DNA from 2 places in the Exiguobacterium sp. s101 genome. Region 1 is predicted to be linked to the other one. Evidence: a T-box and tRNA genes for the amino acid it is inferred to sense, from the RefSeq annotation. Region 1 holds a T-box; the other holds one or more tRNA genes.
The links. A T-box is a leader RNA that pairs with one kind of tRNA and senses whether it is charged. The one in region 1 lies ahead of ileS (isoleucine--tRNA ligase), so its partner is inferred to be a tRNA-Ile.
Positions count from the first base shown of each region.

Region 2: it encodes a tRNA-Ile, which carries the amino acid that the T-box ahead of ileS (isoleucine--tRNA ligase) is inferred to sense. The anticodon was not compared.

Region 1 covers NZ_JACSKX010000001.1:265,146-276,149, reverse strand. The annotation lists gene ftsZ (cell division protein FtsZ) at 1-585, shown strand, start outside; gene KNO76_RS01410 (purine nucleoside phosphorylase YfiH/LACC1 family protein) at 638-1,399, shown strand; gene KNO76_RS01405 (YggS family pyridoxal phosphate-dependent enzyme) at 1,396-2,049, shown strand; gene KNO76_RS01400 (cell division protein SepF) at 2,073-2,543, shown strand; gene KNO76_RS01395 (YggT family protein) at 2,548-2,817, shown strand; gene KNO76_RS01390 (YlmH family RNA-binding protein) at 2,821-3,591, shown strand; gene KNO76_RS01385 (DivIVA domain-containing protein) at 3,611-4,159, shown strand; T-box leader at 4,163-4,383, shown strand; gene ileS (isoleucine--tRNA ligase) at 4,437-7,163, shown strand; gene lspA (signal peptidase II) at 7,221-7,694, shown strand; gene KNO76_RS01370 (RluA family pseudouridine synthase) at 7,694-8,605, shown strand; gene pyrR (bifunctional pyr operon transcriptional regulator/uracil phosphoribosyltransferase PyrR) at 8,806-9,339, shown strand; gene KNO76_RS01360 (uracil-xanthine permease family protein) at 9,388-10,692, shown strand; gene KNO76_RS01355 (aspartate carbamoyltransferase catalytic subunit) at 10,820-11,004, shown strand, end outside.
Region 2 covers NZ_JACSKX010000004.1:147,846-158,849, forward strand. The annotation lists gene pstA (phosphate ABC transporter permease PstA) at 1-190, opposite strand, end outside; gene pstC (phosphate ABC transporter permease subunit PstC) at 192-1,136, opposite strand; gene KNO76_RS05470 (PstS family phosphate ABC transporter substrate-binding protein) at 1,221-2,156, opposite strand; gene KNO76_RS05475 (peptidoglycan D,D-transpeptidase FtsI family protein) at 2,310-4,373, opposite strand; gene KNO76_RS05480 (superoxide dismutase) at 4,531-5,139, opposite strand; gene KNO76_RS05485 (alpha-amylase) at 5,224-6,696, opposite strand; tRNA gene KNO76_RS05490 (tRNA-Ile) at 6,811-6,884, opposite strand; tRNA gene KNO76_RS05495 (tRNA-Met) at 6,892-6,965, opposite strand; gene KNO76_RS05500 (Na/Pi cotransporter family protein) at 7,073-8,716, opposite strand; gene KNO76_RS05505 (hypothetical protein) at 8,896-9,354, shown strand; gene KNO76_RS14000 (hypothetical protein) at 9,369-9,548, opposite strand; gene KNO76_RS14005 (methyl-accepting chemotaxis protein) at 9,548-10,342, opposite strand; gene KNO76_RS14010 (hypothetical protein) at 10,391-10,777, opposite strand; gene KNO76_RS14015 (hypothetical protein) at 10,841-11,004, opposite strand, start outside.

The DNA of each region.
Region 1 (11,004 bases):
GATAACGTACTTCGTCAAGGTGTGCAAGGGATTACAGATTTGATTGCGATTCCAGGTCTCATCAACCTCGACTTCGCTGACGTGAAAACGATTATGACGGAAAAAGGATCTGCTCTTATGGGTGTCGGTGTCGCTACAGGTGAAAACCGAGCTATTGAAGCAGCAAAGAAAGCAATTTCGTCTCCACTTCTTGAATCTTCGATTGAAGGGGCAAAAGGTGTCTTGATGAACATTACGGGTGGACTTAGCCTCAGCTTGTATGAAGTGACAGAAGCGGCTCAAATCGTTCAAAGTGCAGCCGATGAAGAAGTGAACTTGATTTTCGGTTCGGTTATCAACGAAAACTTGAACGATGAAATCATCGTCACGGTGATTGCAACTGAATTCGCTGAGGAAGCGCAAGGGACGAATCCGTTCCCTCAGCAACCGAAAAAGCAGCCTGAAGTTGAGAACAAGGAACCTCAACCAAAAGCAAATGAAACGGCTCAACAAGATGAAGGGAACTTCCATCGCCCAGTGTATGGAGGAGACGTCCCAGATGAGACGATTAACATCCCTGCGTTCGTGAGACAACGTCGTAACTAAACAAGATAGGGATGCCGGTTCTCGGCATCCCTTTTTCTAAAAGGAGAGACTGATGCAACTGTTACATACATGGGAAACAAAGACGAATCGCTATCACGCCTATGTGACAACGCGAATGGATGGACACAATGCAGGGAATGTCGGACTTCACGTCGACGATGACATTGACCAGGTCGTTCTAAATCGTCAGTTTTTCTTTCAACAAGCTAACCTTTCTTTAGAAGGCTCGGTATGGGCCGATCAAGTACATGAAACGAGCGTTCGATATGTGAATGCCTCGGATCGTGGGAAGGGTGCATTTCGATACGATGAAGCGATTCCGCAAACAGATGGTCTCTTAACTACGGAAGAATCGTTGCCGTTAGCACTTGTCTTTGCAGATTGTGTGCCGCTCTTCTTCTGTGCAAAAGACTATGGAGTCATTGGGATCGCCCATGCCGGGTGGAAGGGAACTGTCGGTAATATTGTCGAGTCTATGATTCGCGCATTCGAAGACAATGGGATTGATGCTAAAGAAGTGGAAATGCTTGTCGGTCCGTCGATTTCAGGATACGACTATGAGGTCGACCGTCGTGTACTAGATGCGGTTCAATCCGTTTCGCCGATTGCCTATAACCAAGCGGTACGAGATGAGTCAGGCAATCATGCCCATTTATCACTTCAGACTGTTAATGAAGTATTGGCAAAAGAGCATGACACAACCGTCATCCAATCGAATTTAACGACTGGTGCAGACGCCCCGTTTTTCTCGTATCGTGATGGAGAGGTTAAACGTCGATTTGCAGCAGTCATCGTCAAGGAGCGTAAATTGTGAGTATTTCAGATAATGTAAAACAAGTTCAATCGATTATGTCAGCGCATGTTCAAGGAGTGGAACCAACGTTAATCGCCGTCACAAAGTCGGTTGGCGTGGATGTGACGAATGTCCTCTATGAAGAAGGGATTCGTGATTTTGGAGAAAATCGTCCGGAGTCATTGCTCGAAAAAGTCGAAAATTTGCCGAAAGATGCGAGATTTCATTTTATCGGTACGTTACAGACGCGCAAGGTGAGACAAATCATCGATCACGTCGCAGCCATTCATTCTCTAGATCGGTTGTCACTCGCATCAGAGATTGATAAACGAGCAAACAGAACAATTGATTGTTTCGTTCAAGTGAACACGTCAGGAGAAGATTCAAAACATGGGCTTGAAATAGAGGAAGTCATGCCATTCATCGAGAATTGTAAACAGTATCCTCATATTCGAATCATTGGGTTGATGACAATGGCGCCGTTCACGGAAGAAGAGACAATCCTTCGTGAGACGTTCCGTCGTTTACGCCATGTACGTGATGAAGTGACGGCAAAAGGATACGATCACGCTCCTTGCACGGAACTGTCGATGGGGATGTCAAACGATTATCCAATCGCAATTGAAGAAGGCGCATCGTTTGTTCGTATTGGTACCGTACTTATGCAATAATATATCTTAAGGAGGAATCCGTTATGTCAATCAAAAACAAAATGAAAGATTTCTTTGGACTCGAGGAAGATCCGAACAGCACATATGAGGAAGAAGAGTATGCCGTCGCAAATACAGCAACGCCTTCAACGACTGAAACATCGGTCATGAAACAAGAGGATCGTCCAAAATCAGCGAATAACCTCGTCGCGTTAAATACGAAAAAGAAAGAACGTTCAAAAGTCGTATTGGCTGAACCGCGTGTGTTCGCTGAGGCACAGGACATTAGTGATCAACTAAAAGAAAACCGTGCTGTCATCGTCAATCTTCAACGCATGTCAAAAGAACAATCGCGTCAAGTCGTCAACTTCCTTTCAGGTGTTGTCTATGCATTGGAAGGGTCGATGACTTCGATTGGACATAACACGATTCTGTGTACTCCGAACAACGTCGAATTGACTGGCTCAATCTCAAACTTGATCTCGGAGGATGAACTTCACAGTAAAGGGTGGTAACTGAATGGAAAATGTAATTCCTGCCTTAGGCAACACGTTGAGTGATCTACTTGGCATCTATAGTTGGATTCTCATCGGCTATATCTTATTATCATGGTTCCCGAACGCACGTGAATCAAAGTTTGGTCAAATTTTATCGGCTTTGTGTGAACCGTTCTTGGCACCGTTTCGTCGAATCATCCCACCAATTGGTGGCATGCTTGATATCTCTCCAATCGTCGCTTTATTCGTGCTTCGTATGGCACAAGTCGGAATTGCTGCGATTTTCGGGTGATGTATGAGCGTCTATGACCACTACAGACCAAGCGAACGGGCGTTCGTCGAACAAGTGCTCGACTGGGTGCAACAAGTCGAGAGTAGTTATGTGTTGAAATTGACGGACTTTTTGGACCCGCGTGAACAACAAATCGTCAAACAGATTGTCGGTAATCAACTTGTTATGCATAGCGATGGCGGATTCGAAGGCGCAGAAAGGTGTCGACTTATTTTGGCTCCGGATTACTATGAACTGAATCCTCATGATTTTGAAATTGAAATCCGACGTATCGAATACCCAACAAAGTTTGTGGATTTGACGCATCGACAAGTGACGGGAACCTTACTCAATGCAGGGCTGAAACGTCAAAAGTTTGGAGATGTCGTCCTTCAAGATGAGATTGTACAATTTGCGACGACGCGTGAATCAGTTGGATTCATCGAAATGAATTTGGATCGTGTCGGAAAAGCGAAAGTTCGCATTTCCTCCGTTGAGCAAGACGAGATTCTTGTCGTTCCGACAATTGAATGGATCGAAGGATTTGGTATCGTTTCTTCTTTACGATTTGATACGGTTGTGAGCGAGGTTTTAAACATGTCCCGTCAAAAAGCACAAGCACTCGTCAAACATGGCGACTGCAAAGTAAATCATAAAGTCATTGAAGATGCGAGCTTCATTCTCGAACCAGACGACCTTCTATCCGTTCGTGGACACGGTCGCATCAAATTGATGGAAATTCTAGGTTCGACCAAACGTGAAAAAATTAAAATACAGTATGGCACCATACGTTGAATTTTAGGAGGAAAGTCGAATGGCGTTGACACCGATTGATATTCATAATAAAGAATTCTCTTCCCGTTTTCGTGGGTACGATATCGATGAGGTCAATGAATTTTTAGATCAAATCATTAAAGAGTTTGAACTATTGATACGTGAGAATCGACGGTATGAAGAACTTGTCAACGATATGCAAGCTCGCATTGACTACTTTTCCTCGATGGAAGATACATTGAACAAGTCGATTATCGTTGCACAGGAAGCTGCGGAAGAAGTGAAGAACAACGCTCAAAAAGAAGCGAGCCTCATTTTGAAACAAGCAGAGCGTGAGGCGTACGCCCGTGAAGAAGAAGCAGCCCGAAAAGAGAAGCTTGCTGAACGAGAAGTCGTTCAAATGCTCAAAAAGGTTGAGTTATACCGTACACGTTTCCGTGTCCTCGTAGATGCCCAAATGGAGCTCCTCAATAGTACGGAGTGGGAAACGATTGTCGGCGAGCCGCCTGTACAGACGGTTCTTGACGATAGAACTGAACTTGCGTATAATGACGACGAAGTCACACAGAATGAAGAACAACATGGATAAATGATCAACACGTTGAGTAGGACGCGTCGATCGAGTCATACCTACGAAGCGACTTAGGGGCGGTGAGAGCCTAAGAGAAAGACTCGAATCGGTATCCCCTATGAGTTGTCACGCTGAACTTGAGTAAGCGTGTCCGCCTGACCTCGTTATCGGTTACCGAGAGCGGTCTCATTTGAGGTGAGACTAGTAGGGTGGTACCGCGAGTCAACCAACTCGTCCCTATCAGGGATGGGTTGGTTTTTTTTGTTTTCTAAAAAATGTTGATGGAGGAGTTTCGATGAACTACAAAGATACGCTATTAATGCCAAACACTGAATTCGCGATGCGTGGGAATTTACCAAAACGCGAACCAGCGATGCAAACGGAATGGGAAGACATGGACCTTTATAACAAGGTGCAAGAAAAAAATGCTAGGAAACCACAATACATCTTGCATGATGGACCTCCATACGCGAATGGCGACATCCACATGGGACACGCGATGAATAAAGTATTAAAAGATATCATCGTTCGTTTCAAAGGGATGAACGGATATCAGTCTCCAATGATTCCAGGTTGGGATACACACGGACTTCCAATCGAGAATGCCCTTCAAAAAGCAGGCGTCAACCGTAAAGAGATGACGGTCGCTGAATTCCGAGAGAAGTGTGCGGAGTATGCAATGGAGCAAGTGAATTCGCAACGTGAACAATTCAAACGTCTCGGTCTTCTCGCAGACTTTGAAAATCCATACATCACCCTCCTTCCTGAGTATGAGGCTGCACAGATTCGCTTGTTCGGAACGATGGCTGAAAAAGGTTATATCTATAAAGGGAAAAAACCTGTCTATTGGTCACCATCTTCTGAATCGGCACTCGCTGAGGCAGAGATTGAATACTATGATAAAAAGTCACCAGCAATCTACGTGGCATTCCGTGTCGTAGATGGGAAAGATACGTTGACGTCAAACGATCACTTTGTCATCTGGACGACGACACCTTGGACAATCCCGGCGAACCTTGGTATCGCGGTGAGTGATGAGTTGACGTATACGCGCATCGAACATGAAGGAAAAGGTTATATTGTCGCTGAGACGCTTGTCGGCGAAGTGACGACAGCGCTCGGATGGTCAGATTACACAGTGAGCGGTTCTTGGAATGGACGTGACTTCGAGTACATGACGGCACAACACCCGTTGTATGAACGCACGTCACTCGTCGTCCTTGGCGATCACGTCACAGCGGATGCGACAGGACTCGTTCACACAGCTCCTGGGCACGGGGAAGACGACTACCGCGTCGGACAAGCGTACGGATTAGATGTCCTTTGTCCGGTAGATGACCGTGGATATATGACGGATGAAGCACCTGGATACGAAGGGCTATTCTACGAGGATGCAAATAAGCAAATCGGGATGAAACTTGAGGAGAATGGATATTTGCTCAACTTAAAGTTCATCAAACACTCGTATCCACATGACTGGCGTACAAAGAAACCGGTCATCTTCCGTGCGACACCGCAATGGTTCGCTTCAATTAAAGATTTCCGAGAGGATATGCTCCGTGAAGTCGAAGAAGTGAACTGGGTCCCGGAATGGGGAATGACTCGTCTTTACAACATGGTTCGTGACCGTGGAGACTGGGTCATCAGCCGTCAGCGTGCGTGGGGTGTTCCGATCCCAATCTTCTATGCGGAAGATGGAACGGAAATCATCACGAACGAGACGATTGATCACATCGCAAACTTGTTCCGTGAACACGGTTCAAACGTTTGGTATGAGCGAGAAGCAAAAGATCTTCTTCCGGAAGGATTCACACATCCGAACAGCCCGAACGGAGAATTCCGTAAAGAACTCGACATCATGGACGTCTGGTTTGATTCAGGGTCATCCCATGCCGGTGTGTTAGAAGAACGTGAAAATCTTCGTCGTCCGGCAGATCTTTACCTTGAAGGATCTGACCAATACCGCGGATGGTTCAACTCATCACTCTCAACGGCTGTTGCGACGACAGGCAAAGCACCGTACCGTAACGTCTTAAGCCATGGTTTCGTTCTTGATGGGGACGGACGCAAAATGTCGAAATCTCTTGGTAACACCATTGCACCGAACGATCTCGTGAAGCAGTACGGTGCTGAAATCGTACGTCTTTGGGTCGCATCTGTCGACTATCAGTCTGATGTACGTGCGTCACATGACAACTTTAAACAAGTATCAGAAGTTTACCGGAAGATGCGTAACACAATCCGTTTCCTTCTTGGAAACTTGAACGGCTTTGAACCATCGATGCGTGTCGCGTTTGAAGATATGCCGGAAGCGGACCGTTTCATGGCAACGAAGCTCAAGCAATTGCAGGCGAAAGTTGTTAAAGCCTATGATGAATTTGACTTCATGGCCGTGTACCATCTCGTTCATAACTTCTGCGTCAACGAGTTGTCATCGTTCTACCTTGACTTCACAAAAGATATTTTGTATATCGAGCGTGAAGACGATCTCCGTCGTTGTGCTGTTCAGACGGTCATGTACGATGCCGTCGTCCTCTTGACGAAACTATTGACTCCAATTCTTCCACACACTGCCGACGAGGCGTGGAAAGAGGTTCCTGGGAAGTCAGAAGCAAGCATCTTCTTGACTGATCTTGAAGAAGTCGATGCGTTGACTACTGACGAGAAAACGTTGTTAGAGAAATGGTCGAAATTCCTCGTCTTCCGTGACGATGTCCTCAAAGCGATCGAAATCGCACGTGGCGAGAAACTGATCGGGAAACCGCTTGAGGCGAAGTTGATTCTTGCACCGAAAGCCGAGACTGCCGGCTTGTTGAATACAATCGACAACGTAAGCCAACTGCTTCAAGTATCACAAGTGGAGTGGGCTGAGACGGCAGACGTTGATTATGCGACGACGAAAATCACAGTCATGAAAGCAGATGGTGCCGCTTGTGCACGTTGTTGGACTTACTCGACAGAGGTTGGACAAAACGAAGAGTATCCTGAGCTTTGCCCACGCTGTGCATCAGTAATCGGTTAAGACGAACCGGAGTGGCGTCCCCACTCCGGTTTCTTAACGGCTTGAAAGGAGACGTATATGAAACGATATTATGGATTGGCCTTCATCTTAATTTTGCTCGACCAACTAACGAAATGGGTCGTTGTACAGACGATGACGATTGGTCAATCAATTGAGGTCATCCCGAATTTGTTGTATTGGACTTCTTATCGCAATAAGGGAGCGGCTTGGGGGATGTTAGAAGGACAGATGGTGTTTTTCTTCATCATCACGATTCTCGTCGTCGCCGGTTTGGTATACTTCTTACACAAAGAGGTGAACGGGTATCAACTTCTTGGATATAGCGTCGGATTATTGTTGGCCGGTGCCATCGGTAACTTTATCGATCGCTTGTTTCGTGGCGAAGTCGTCGATTTTGTCGACACGTATCCGTTCGGCTACAACTTCCCGATTTTTAACGTGGCTGATATGGCGCTCACGTTCGGTGTCATTTTGATGGTTATTGGTATTTTATTTGAAGAAAAATTACACAAAGAAAGGGGACAATCGTAATGGAATCCTATACTTTTGTCGCCGATGGAAAGGCAAGGATTGATAAGTGGGTAAGTGACCGTGGAGAATGGTCACGCTCGCAAGTACAAGAATGGATAAAGACAGGGGTATTACTCGTTAATGGTACTGCCGTCAAACCGAACTATAAGCTCCAATTGGGCGATGAGATTGAAGTGAACATACCGGAAGCGGTAGAACTAGAAGTGTTGCCTGAACAAATTTCACTTGATATCGTATATGAAGACGAAGACGTCATCGTCGTCAATAAGCCACGAGGGATGGTCGTTCACCCTGCAGCCGGTCACACGTCCGGAACGCTCGTCAACGCCCTTCTTGGACATTGTGATGACCTATCAGGTATCAATGGTGTGAAGCGTCCGGGAATCGTACACCGAATTGATAAGGATACGACAGGACTCCTCATGGTCGCCAAAAATGACTTGGCTCACGAGTCACTTGCGAGTCAATTGAAAGACAAGACGATCAAACGTGAATATATCGCGCTCGTCCATGGTGAACTCGTCCATGAACTTGGGACAATTGAAGCGCCGATTGGACGCGATACGAATGATCGTCAGCGTATGACGGTGACGGACCGGAACGCAAAAGAAGCCGTTACACATTTCCGTTTGCTCGAACGCTATAAAGACTTTACCCTCGTCGAATGTAAGCTTGAGACAGGTCGTACGCACCAAATTCGTGTGCATATGCGCTATATCGGTCATTCGCTCGCGGGAGACCCGAAGTATGGACCGCGTCGTACAATCGATTTAGGGGGTCAAGCATTGCATGCGGCGACACTCGGTTTTTACCATCCTCGAACAAAACAATGGATGGAATTTGAGGCGCCACTCCCTGAAGACTTTAAAGCGGAACTCGCAAAGTTAGATAAAATCGAGAAAACTCGTTGACTTCTATCCCGTTCCGATTTATAGTCTAGGAAGCATAACACCTTTAAACCCAGTCCAGAGAGGCTGTGAAAGGATTGTGACCGAGGTCATATTTACGTCAATTCAAGCCTGGCATCAGACTGCCGTTTTTGATGAAGACTCCCTTTCCAGCCGGACAAGGGAGTCTTCTTTTTTGAATGAAGCATGAAAGGAGGAATCACGTGAAACAATCAGTTATTTTAGATGAGTCAGCCATCCGTCGCGCCTTGACGCGAATCGCCCATGAAATCATCGAGCGTAACAAAGGAATCGATGATATCGTTCTCGTTGGGATTAAGACGAGAGGGGAGACACTCGCCGATCGGCTTGCCCGTCGCATCGAGGAGATTGAAGGTAAACCGGTCGCACTAGGGAATCTCGACATCACTCTTTATCGCGATGACTTATCGAAAAAGTCGTTAGATCCGGAAGTGAAAGCAACAGAACTGCCACATGACATCAATGGAAAGACTGTCGTCCTCGTCGACGATGTGCTTTATACCGGTCGTACGGTTCGTGCCGCAATGGACGCGCTCGTCGACCACGGTCGCCCGGATTATATCCAGCTCGCGGTTTTGATTGACCGGGGACATCGGGAACTTCCGATTCGACCTGATTTTATTGGGAAGAACGTTCCTACATCCAAATCCGAGCAAGTCGTCGTCCGGCTCAGTGAAGTCGACACGGCAGATGAAGTCACAATCAACCAGCAATAAATCATACCTTTAAGGTGGTCCAGAGAGGCCAGGAAGGAGAAATTCAATATGAAACAACCCGTTCTACACATCCACGAGCGTCCAGCTCACTTTCCGCAATGGCTGTTATTCAGCCTTCAACACGTCTTCGCCATGTTCGGAGCGACGATTTTAGTCCCAATCCTCACGGGATTAAATACATCGGTCGCCCTCGTCGCTTCCGGAGTGGCCACGCTCTCATTCTTAGCGATTACTCGCTTCAAAGTCCCGACATATCTCGGTTCGAGTTTTGCCTACATCGCGCCAATCATTGCGGTCAGTCAGCAATGGGGTGTCGAAGCCGCACTGTTCGGCGGCATCGTTGCCGGTTCCGTATACGGTGTTGTTTCGTTGATCATCTATAAAACAGGTGTCAATTGGTTGCTTCGATTGCTTCCACCGGTCGTTGTCGGACCGGTCATCATGGTCATCGGGCTCTCGCTCGCACCAGTCGCCATCGACATGTCGATGAATCAAAATGATGCATACAATGGCACATTCATGATGATTGCACTACTTACACTTGGGATCACGATGCTCGCCATGACGAAATTGAAAGGTGTTTGGGGAGCGGTTCCGATTCTATTCGGAATCGTTGGAGGGTATGCCATCGCCGCTGCGTTCGGAATCATCGACTACTCACCAATCCAACAAGCTAGCTTGTTCCAACTTCCTGACTTCACAATGGTGTTCGTCGACTATATGCCGATGTGGCAAGTCGGTGCACTCCTCGCCATTGTACCCGTCGCACTCGTCACGATGACGGAGCATATCGGAGATCAAATGGTCACCTCAAAAATCATTGGACGAGAGACGATGAAAGATCCGGGTCTCCACCGGACATTACTAGGTGATGGGGTAGGGAAGGCAGTCGCTTCTGCGCTTGGTGGTCCACCGTGTACGACGTATGGGGAAAACAACGGTGTCATGGCGATCACACGGGTGTACAGTGTGTATGTCATCGCAGGAGCGGCGCTCATGGCCATCAGCTTCGGATTCCTCGGTCACGTTGAAGCGTTCATCTCGACCATCCCGAATCCGGTAAAAGGGGGCATCTCGATCCTCTTGTTCGGAGTTATCGCCTCAAACGGACTGCGCACGATGGTGGAAAGTAAAGTTGACTTGGCGGAGAAACGCAACTTGATTATCTCATCGGTCATCCTCGTCATCGGTCTAGGCGGGGCAATGGTACAACTTGGCAGCTTCCCTGTACAAGGAATGGCGCTCGCGACAGTCGTCGGGATTCTCTTAAACGTCATTTTACCGAAAGAAGGAGACGATTCGATTGTCGAAGTCAACACAACTGAAGAAACGAAACAAGCAAGTAACTTTTAAATCGATCCCGTGAGGTCGGCAAAGTGAAGGCTCGTTTATTTGGGCGTACTCTGCTCAAGTAAAGGCGTCCCTTCACTCGGTGAAGAGACGCCTTTTCTCTTTGCCTCTACAAAAGGAGGAGACGAACATGAATACGATGCAAACCAATGTCAAACCAGTCAAACATTTCGTTAGCTTAGACACACTTTCTCTCGATGAAATCATGGGCATGATTGAAGAGTCGTTGCGCTACAAGCAAGGTGATCTTCCGCCACTATTTGACGGAAAGACGGTCGCAAACTTGTTCTTTGAAAACTCGACCCGGACGAAAAA
Region 2 (11,004 bases), on a different contig from region 1:
CCCACCCCGCCCCTTTCGAAACGATGTCATAAATCAAAGTCGACAGAACGACTAACGCAAAGACGAGCCCTGCCAAAAAGATATACTTAAATATTTCATTCAGTTGTAAACGACGCTTGATTCGCTCAGACACCGTTTCACGATTCATCAGGTTCTTTTTATTCTTGAACTCACTATTCGGTAAAGCCATCTTAATACTCCTCTCTGAAGCGGCGCGTCACCCAGTTTGCGAGCAAGTTCATCAAGAGAGTGAAGACGAACAACAACGCACCGACCGCATAGATACTGTAATATTCAATTGTGCCGTACCCTGCATCACCTTTAGCGATTTGAACGATGTAAGCTGTCATCGTTTGAATCGCATTGAGCGGATTGAACTCAAAGTTTGGCTGCGAACCACCAGCAATGGTCACAATCATCGTCTCACCAATCGCACGACTCATTCCAAGAACGATCGAGGCAATGATTCCTGACGTCGCTGCAGGCATGACGACTTTCGTCGCCACTTCAAGACGTGTCGCACCTAAACCGAGCGCACCATCTCGAATTTTCTTCGGAACAGCACTCATCGCATCTTCAGAGATGGAAGCAATCATCGGAATAATCATGATTCCGACTACAATCCCCGGGCTTAGAGCGTTGTAAATTTGAAGTCCTGGAATAAGTGATTGCAAAATTGGTGTGATGAATGATAAGGCGAAGAAGCCGAAGACGATGGTCGGTACACCGGCCAACACTTCTAAAATCGGCTTTAACACCCGGCGTGCTCGCTCTGAGGCGTACTCACTTAAATAAATCGCTGACGCCAATCCGAGCGGGACCGCAACAAGCATCGCAATTACAGTAATTTGGAGTGTCCCCATCACAAGTGCCCATACCCCGAAGCGCTGATCTGCACTAAGCGGGTACCACTCTGTCGTCCCTAAAAATTCAGCGACAGGCACTCGTTCAAAGAACTTGAACAGTTCAAAACCAAGCGTGAACGCTATACCGATTGTCGTGACGACTGATACGAATGCGCTCAAGAATAATAAGAACGGCATGATTTTATCAAACACGTTCGTCGTACTGAATTTCTTTTGTTTATTTTGTTGTATCATCTCTCGAATCGAGAGCTCTTTGTTTTGTTCGTTCATCTCGTGTATCGCTCCCTACCTCTTCATACTAGAAAGCATGGCGAGAAGGCGAGAGTAGCTCTCACCTTCTGCCATCTGTCAATATCATTCACCAGCAATCTCATCAATCATTTTCATATTCTCATCGTAACGTTCTTGCTCCATTTTCACGTAACCAACTTCTTCAGATAGATCAGCAGCGTTTTCGTTCATGAAGCGTGCGAAATCAGCCACTTGCTCTTTATCTTTCAATGATGCGTTGTTGACGTACGTGAAGATTTCACGTGAGAGCGGGTATGACAAATCGTTGATTGTATCGTGTGTCGGTTCTACACCTTCAACTTTCAATGCACGGAGTGTATCTTGGTTTTCAAGGTAGTAAGCGAATCCGAAGAATCCGATTGCACCTTCCGTGCCTGCGACACCCGTTACGAGTACGTTGTCATCTTCCGACAATTGTGCGTCTTGGCGAATATCGACTTCATCAAGAACTTTTTCGTCGAAGAAATCATACGTACCTGAATCCTTACCTGGTGCGAAGAATGAAATCTCTTCATCTGGCCAGTCAGAGCGAACATCTTTCCACGTTTTCACGCTTGTGTCTGTCCACATTTTTTTCAATTCTTCAATCGTGATATCTTGTGCCCAATCGTTTGCCGGGTTTACAACGAGTGATAGACCATCAAGCGCGACTGAAAGTTGTGTGAATTCCACACCATTTTTCTCAGCTTCAGCTGCTTCTTCATCTTTGATTTCACGTGATGCGTTTGAGAAGTCTGTCTCTCCCGTCACGAAACGTTTGAAGCCCCCACCTGTACCAGAGACACCGACCGTCACTTCAACTTCCGGTTGTTCGGCTGAATATTCTTCTGCGACTGCTTCCATGATTGGGAATACAGTTGACGATCCGTCCATGACGACTTTTCCTGAGAGCGCATCGCCTTCAGCAGCTCCACCTTCTTCATTATTCCCACAGGCAGCACCTACGAGTGCGACCGAAGTGATTGAAGCGAGTACAGCTGATTTTTTCATCCAAGACATTTGTGACGTCCTCCTTGAGTTTGCTTTGATTTTTGTTGTGGATCTGTTGTTATGTCCTACAATTAATATCCTAATGAACTTCTATTAACGAGAAATAAACGGAACGTAAAAGAATTGTAAAGACAAAAAAAGAAGTCACCGAAGTGACCCCTTTCATTGAAGCATTGCATTCACATCTTCTAAATCAAAGTAAGCTTTCATGATGTCATGAGCGACACGCGTGTTGATTCCCTCTGCCTCAAGTCCAGGCATGATGATGGCCCAAGCAATTTCTGGGTCATCAAACGGTGCCCAACCAACATGGTTGGAGTTCAGCGTCTTAATCGGCTCCCCGCTGGCGTTTCGTTTCGCCTGACCGTCTTCACCTTCAGCGATGGCCTGGGCTGTACCTGTTTTACCTGCAGCCGTCATACCTGTCTGCTGCAAGATACGAGATGAACCTGATGAAGATTCAACACCTTGACGAAATCCTTCGCGAACTCGCTGAATGTACTCATCTTGAATATCGACTTTATTTAACGCATTTGGTTGGAACGTGCTGACGACTTGCTTGTTATTTTCATCAAGCGAACCAGGCTCAATGATTTCTTTAAGCAAGTGCGGTTGTACACGATAACCACCATTTGCTAGAGCGGACGTATACTGTGCCAATTGAATCGGCGTGTAGGAAATATACTGCCCGATCGACATATCCATAAGAAGTGTGACACGGTCCGGGATGCTACGAAATCCGGTAGATTCAAACGGTAAGTCAATTCCAGTCTCGACTCCGAGGCCAAACTGTTTATAATAATGTTCCATCGTTTCAAATGCTTGTGTGACATTTTCTCCGACGATTTGACCTGTCGAGTAATAGTCAGCCAAACGTAATGCAATTTGGAACATATAGATGTTCGATGACATTGCGAGTGCATCTAAGTCGTTGATGTTCCCCATGTTCCGATATGAGGCTTTGACGGACGATCCGATTCGAATCGGAGCATCATAAATATATTCACCTGGTTTGACGACACCTTCTTCAAATCCATAGGCGACCGTCGCCCCTTTAATAGTTGACCCAATTTGGCTGGCACGCAGCACCGTTCCGGTCGAAACGTCCTTAAATTCGTTCGTCTCTAAATCAAGTTCCTGTCCTGACAATGCAAGAAGTGCTCCAGTTTTAGGATTCATGACAACAGCAAAAGCCCGATCAAAGTGAGGACTTCCAGAACGTCCTGCTCGAATAGCCTTCTTCAAAATCTCGTCGATTTCTTTTTGGAATTCGATGTCAGTTGATAACACGATATCTTTCCCTGGGTTTCCGCTGACTCGTGTCGGTTCACCGACTGGTTCCCCTTTGTAAGTCGTGAACACATCGTATGCTGGCGTTCCACGAAGGACGTCTTCATATCGTTGTTCCAAATAAGATGTTCCGACCCGATCATTCAACCCATAACCTTTCGCTTGGTAGGAAGCACGTTGCTCAGCCGGTATTTGACGGTAACTTCCTAAAAAGCTCTTGAACGTCTCATCGAACGGATAGTCACGTTGATAATATGGCTCAACGCTAACACCTGGCAATCGTTCTAGGTTTTCTTCGATGACCGCCATCTCTTTCGGACTTGCTCCGATTTTGATGACCTGTGGGTCTAATGCATAGCCGCTTTCCATATTGTGCTTGATGGCGATGATTTCTTCTATCGCATCATCAAACGTGATTTCTTCTTCTGTGATCGAGTCAAGCAAAAGGCGATCCACGTCTTGGTTAGACAATGCCGCCCGTTCCTCTTCCGATAACGCCTCCAACAAGGATTGAGTGCGCTCTTGCGCTAACTCCGGATTCGTTGCAATCCAGTAGTCTTTGCGGTCACGCTCGGTCATTTTACGATCTTCTTTCGGAATATCGACAATCTCTGCCAATTTTTTTGCAACATCTAACCGTTCATCCGTTTTCGTCACTTGCGAGCGGCGATACATGACCGAGTAATTCGAAATCGTATCCGCAAGCACTTGACCGTTACGGTCGTAAATCTTTCCTCGCGGTACCTCATACTTGATTTTACTCGACTCCGTTTTCTGTACTTCTCGAGCAATCAATTCCCCGTTCACGATTTGAACGACCCCTAACCGAAAAATAAGGGTCGCAAATAGAATGAAGACGATAAAAAATAGTAAATTCAAGCGTAACGGTAAGTGGTTTCGCCGTTTCTTCAGCACTTTCACACGATTTTTAGCCAAGTCCGTTAACTCCTTCCACAATCGATTCCTTCTATATTATAGAGAACAGTATAATCTGTCATTTTGTCCGATTTTCACTATATCATAATTTGTTTACAAAATAATGAAAAGCACAAAAAAACCCGGGACTCATGTAAGAGTCCCAGGTAAGAACAACTTATTTTGCGTCAGCGTACAATTTCGCGACATAATCCCAGTCGATGACATGGAAGAATGCATTGATGTAGTCAGGACGACGGTTTTGATAGTTCAAGTAGTAAGCGTGTTCCCAAACGTCAAGGCCAAGAATTGGCGAGACGCCTTCCATGATCGGTGAGTCTTGGTTAGGTGTAGACGTCACTTCAAGTTTCCCGTTTTTCACGACGAGCCATGCCCAGCCTGAACCGAAGCGAGTTGTTGCAGCTTTTGTGAACTCATCTTTGAATGCGTCAAAGCTACCGAACGACTCGTCGATTGCAGAAGCCAGGTCTCCAGACGGCGTACCATTCTCATTTTTCTTCAAGAGCTTCCAGAAAAATGAATGGTTCCAATGACCGCCACCGTTGTTACGGACAGCAGTTTGAATGTCAGCAGGAAGTGAATCGATTTTTTGGAGTAAGTCTTCGAGTGAAGAGTACTCTACATCTTTCCCTTCGAGTGCATTGTTTACGTTTGTGACGTAAGTGTTGTGATGTTTTGTGTGGTGGATTTCCATCGTGCGAGCATCAATGTGTGGTTCGAGTGCATCATATGCGTAATCAAGTTTTGGTAATTCAAATTTAGCCATTACTAAAATCCCCCTTAAAAGTGTTTTGAACAACGTTCGTCTTAAATGTAACAGATATGTGACGGTCTACTCAATTCTAATGCTTCACTCGACATCTTCTTCCGGTAACGCCCAGACAGAAATAGACCCCGCCGCCACTTTAAATACCCCAAATCCTTCATCATCAATCTCAATTTTGTCCTCTAAGGTATTCGTCAAATCGACCCATGTTTCTCCAGAGCGCTCTTCACCAACGAACATTCTCTTTTCAGCCTCATCGGAATTTGAAATGAGAACGGCGCATCCTGAACGTTCAATCTCTTCTGCCCCATGGCGAACCCATCCAATGACATTCGACTCATCGAAGTAATCGTCCTGATCGCCGTAAGCTTTTTCACGACGAGCATATAAGAGCGTGTTAATAGCAAGTTTCATGCCATCAGTCGGGTGTGGTCCGTCAATACCGTAGTAATCTCCATAGAAGACACAAGGATATCCATCTTTACGAAGCAAGACGAGACCATAAGCGATTTGTTTAAACCATTCTTCTACCCACGATTCAAGCGCCTCCTCAGGCTGGGAATCGTGATTATCCACGAATGTCACCGCATGAAGGGGGTGTGACTGAACGAGTGTGTCATCAAAAATCGTTCGCATATCAAATGAAGCCCCTTCTTGCGATGCGCGATGCAAATTGTAATGAAGGGGAACATCGAACAAGTCGACGTGATAATCGATGTTATCAAGGAATGCTCGACACGCATCGAGGTCTGATTTCCAAAACTCCCCGACTAAATAGAATTCATCCCCCTTCTCTTCTCGCATCGTTTGGCTGAACTCTTTCACAAAATCATAGTTGATATGCTTAATTGCGTCCAAACGGAATCCGTCACATTTTGTTTCCTCGATGAACCATTTACCCCAGTTCAACACTTCCTCACGCACATCTGGGTGGTGATAATCGATATTTGCGAACATGAGATAATCATAAACACCGAATTCGTCATCAACGTTATCATTCCACCGCTTATTCTCTCCAACGATGAAGTAAATACCAGAACGGTCAGTCGCCGCATCATAATCAGTTCCGTTAAAATGAGTGTAGTCCCATTTGAAATTCGAATATTTCCCGTCTCGGGCTTCATAATCAAACTTCGTCCAACCTTCAATTTCAAACGGCTCATCTGACAATACTTTTGTTCGGTCGTTCGAATCGACTTCTAATACTTCAAAGTTCTCGGTTGCATCCGCGCCTGCTTTATGGTTCATGACCACATCCATATAAATTTGCATACCTAACTCTTGTTGACAATACGCTGTTGCTTCGAGTAGTTCTTGTTTCGTTCCATATTTCGTGGCGATTGACCCTTTTTGATTAAATTCTCCTAAATCGTATAAGTCATAAACACCATAACCAGTGTCCTCACCACTTTGTCCCTTCGTAACAGGTGGTAACCAAAGGGCCGTGATTCCAGCTTTATTTAAGTCTTCTGCTCTCTCTTTTAATCGCTTCCAATGTTTTTGGTCTGCCTCAACATGCCATTCAAAAAACTGCATCATGGTGTGATTTCGTTCCATTTTGTTCGCCTCATTTCATATTTTTCAAAAAACAAAATGCTAACGAGTATTTACCCACGATTTTTAGATTGAAAACAAAAAAACAACTTTCACAAAATGAAAGTTGTTGGAAAATGGACCCTGTAGGACTTGAACCTACGACCGGACGGTTATGAGCCGTCTGCTCTAACCAGCTGAGCTAAGGGTCCTTATAAATAGCGGCGGAGGGAGTCGAACCCACGACCTCACGGGTATGAACCGTACGCTCTAGCCAGCTGAGCTACACCGCCATGTTGTTATACAGTAATAATATACTGAATATATTTTAGAGTGTCAAGGGAAATTCCTTACCGAACAGAAAAAAGCACTCCAAAAATTCATTTGGAGTGCCCAGTTCTTATACGGTTACTTCGTTTGCATCTTCTAGTGTGATTTCTGTGATATTCATCGCATGGTCACCGATTCGCTCAAGGTTTGAGAGCATATCAACGAAGAACATACCTGCTTGTCCATCACAAGTCCCTTTGTTCAAGCGGACGACGTGGTTTTTACGGAATTGACGCTCGAGCATATCAAGCTTCGCTTCCATTTCAATGACTTTACGTGCCTCGACCATATCACTGCTCGCCAACGTTTGAAGTGATTTCTCTAACGTTTCACGTGTAAGGTCATACATTTCAGTCAATTCTTTTTGAGCATCAGCCGACAGTGTGACTTTCGTAGCTGTCTTATAATCGATTAACTCAATGATGTTTTCAACATGATCACCAATGCGTTCGATGTCGTTGATTGCATGCATGAGTGTCTTGTGCTCTTGTGATTCTTGTTCTGTCAAATCAACTGCGGCCAATTTCACGAGATAATCAGTAATTTTGGCATTTAACGAATTTAACGCTTCTTCGATATGAGCTGACTTTTCAGAGTGTTTTTTGTCGCCTGTAGTCAAATAGTTACGCGCTTCATCAAGACCAAGTTTTGCGAAATCTCCCATGCGGATGACTTCATATTTTGCTTGTTCTACGGCAATCGATGGTGACTGTTGAATGAAGATTGGATCTAAGTGTTGCGCTTTCGTGTCAACGATTGAATCTTCGCCAGGAACCATTTTCGTCACAAGCCAAGCAATCGAACCAATGAACCAGAACTGAATGAATGTATTGGCAAAGTTGAACGTACCGTGTGCGAATGCAATTTGCATCTTGTCTTCAATTGCTAAGAAGTCTGTAATCCAATAAATATAATTTGTAAAAGGAATTAACAAAATCATGAAGATTGTCGTACCAATCAAGTTGAAGATGACGTGCGCTGCTGCTGCACGTCGTGCGGCAACTGACGCACCGATTGATGCGAGAATCGCTGTGATTGTTGTTCCGATGTTATCACCGAACAATACTGGAAGTGCAGCGTCTAAGTCGATTGACCCTCCAGCATATAGCTCTTGTAAGATACCAATTGTTGCGGAAGATGATTGTACAATGAAAGTAAATACTGTACCGACGATGACTCCGAGGAACGGATTGTCACTCATAGATTGTGTCAAGTCGATGAAATACTCACTTGAACGAAGTGGACGCATCCCGTCTCCCATCAACTCAAGACCGTAGAAAAGTGCCCCAAGACCAAAGATGACTTGTCCAAGGTGTTGAAAACGTTCTTTCTTAAAGAAGAAGAGCAGGACTGCACCGATTGCAATCATCGGAAGCGAATATTCACCGACATCGAATCCGATAATGAATGCCGTGACCGTTGTACCGATGTTTGCACCCATGATGACTCCAATTGCTTGACGAAGCGTCATGAAGCCAGCACTGACCAGCCCGACCGTAATAACGGTAGTACCTGAAGAAGATTGAATCAATACTGTAACGATAATCCCGGCGAGTACACCGAGGAAAGGATTCGTTGTATACTTATCAAGGATGTCTCGCAGGCGATTCCCTGCAGACTTTTGGAGTCCGTCTCCCATCGATTTGATCCCGAAGAGGAAGATCCCTAGACCTCCAAAAAACATGAATAACATTTCTTGCAAATTGTATTCCACGATTTTTGTACTCCTTTTAATTAAGAATTGGTTGGATTTGCTTGGTTTTTAATGCCCTACTCATTATGCCTTCATCGGCAACTTCATGTAAACACGTTTTATGTAAAAGTTTTATTAAAACGCTGTACCAAAATTGTCTATTTATGAGTCTTTGTAATATAACAGATTGGAGTTTTTATATGTTATCCACGATTTTCACGTTTCTCCGCTCAAGTCTAGTCCCTTCAAAACAAGTGTTACGACTTCGTCTTGCGCCACTACATGCTTATATGGGCGCAGCTTTTATTCTGACGCTTGTCATCACTACGTTAGATTTTTTAGTAATTCGTCCTGACTTTTTTATTCCGATGTGGCTATTTTTACACGGCTTCGCAATCTTCTTTTTCTATTTGATTTGGGTATCCATCACTGCTTTATTCGTCCAATTGTTTACGAAAATCTATTCAAAAAATATGTTACCCTATCGTCAATCTTGGCCATATGCCGTGTCGACGACTCTTGTGCCGACTGTTCTGTTAGTCACGTTGTATCATATCAATTCAAATTTCATAGTTATTGGTTTGATTATTGGATTAGGGTATGTTATCTATCCTCTGACGAAAGTGCCACAAAAAAAACAACGTCGGGCGTCCTCTTGAACGCTCGACGTTGTTTATGTCGGTGACAATTCCTCAAGTGTTTGATTCAGCGCCTCACTTTGGTCTCCTAAGTTCGTGCCAGCATCTTGTAGTGAGCGTTGAACATTCGACCAACGATCTACCCCTTCATTTAAATCACTCAATTTCCGCTCAAGCAATGAACTGATTTCTCGTAACTTCTCATTCGATTCCATCAATTGAACGAGCCGCTCCCCTGTACTAGAGGTATGACAGTAATTTCCTGAAACTCGTCTAGCTGAACTTTAATCTCGTAATCAATCGTCTCGATACCAGTCTCGACATGATCGACGGCATCTTTTAGAAGGTGAATCTCCCCAATGAAGTCATTGACTTCAGATAGCAAGTCTGTTCGTTCTATGTTCAGCGCTTCAATGGCACTGACCGCTAGAAGCGTTGCCTCATTTGTCATTTTGGCCAAGTTGCCCACTTCATTCGCAACGACCGCAAATCCTTTGCCGTGTTCTCCAGCTCGTGCCGCCTCGATTGATGCGTTTAATGACAGCATTTTTGTCGCTGTCGAGACGGAGAGGATACTCTTTAGCGCTTCATCTGCCTTTGAAGAGTTCACTTCACTTTCCATAAGCTTTTGCTGAATAGACTCAACTTGACGCTCGACATAGGCACTGACTTCTTTCACTGCAGAGAATGTTTCAAGCTCTTCATGTAAAATTGATTTTAATCGATTCCCTCGTTCATCCACACTTGTAATTTGTTGTTCGAGCACTTCAATTTGTTGTGTCACTTCTCTCATTTTAGATGAAGACCCGCTCGTCACACATTGATAAGAGTGACTCGTAGACTCTACAGTGGCTGCGATTTCTCTAAACTGTTCCACTTGATGGTGACTGTTCAATAGCTCTTGTTTGAAGACTGGCAAGCTCTTATTAAATGCTATTGCAGTTTTCCCCATCATTGTCATCGATTGATTCCACAGATGAATGAACGCATTGAATTCCGTTTCTAACATATGTATTTCCTTTGACTTTGCTCCAAGCATTACATCGTCGAATCGGCGCTACTCGACAGCGCGACGTAACGAATTGGCTAGAACACTTAATGACTTTACTTCACGGTGAATGAACCGTGTAAACATAAAGGTCATCCCAATCATCGCAATCAATAAGATGTAAACGATATGCCTCCGTAACTCACTCATCGAACCGAGAACAGATTCTTTCGTGACGACAAGAACGTAATCTGCTTTCAGTTCAGGAATCGGTACGGAAGCAATTAATAATCGCTCTGTTTCTATCACTTCCGATTTAGAATTCTCAAAGATATCTTCTATAGAACTGTCTGCCGTTATTCCTTTCTTCCCTGTCAATTGCACGACCGACTGCTCATTCACTAAAAATTGAGCCGCATCCATCTCATCTCCCGATAAGATCGATGCTTGTTGCATATAGGTAGACTTCAGTGAACGATTCAATTGTTTCTCGTTAGCGACATAGGCACTGTATGAGGTCTAAATTGATTCTCGCATAACCGTGACTTCTCGCAGGAGACGTTGCTCAATCTCCGCTGACCACAGTTGTTCAGATTTTAGTGCGAACCAACTAAATGTGACGATGAGGATAAGAAGGACGATTGGCATCAGTGTCCATTGAAGACGGTGTGCCATTTTTAGAC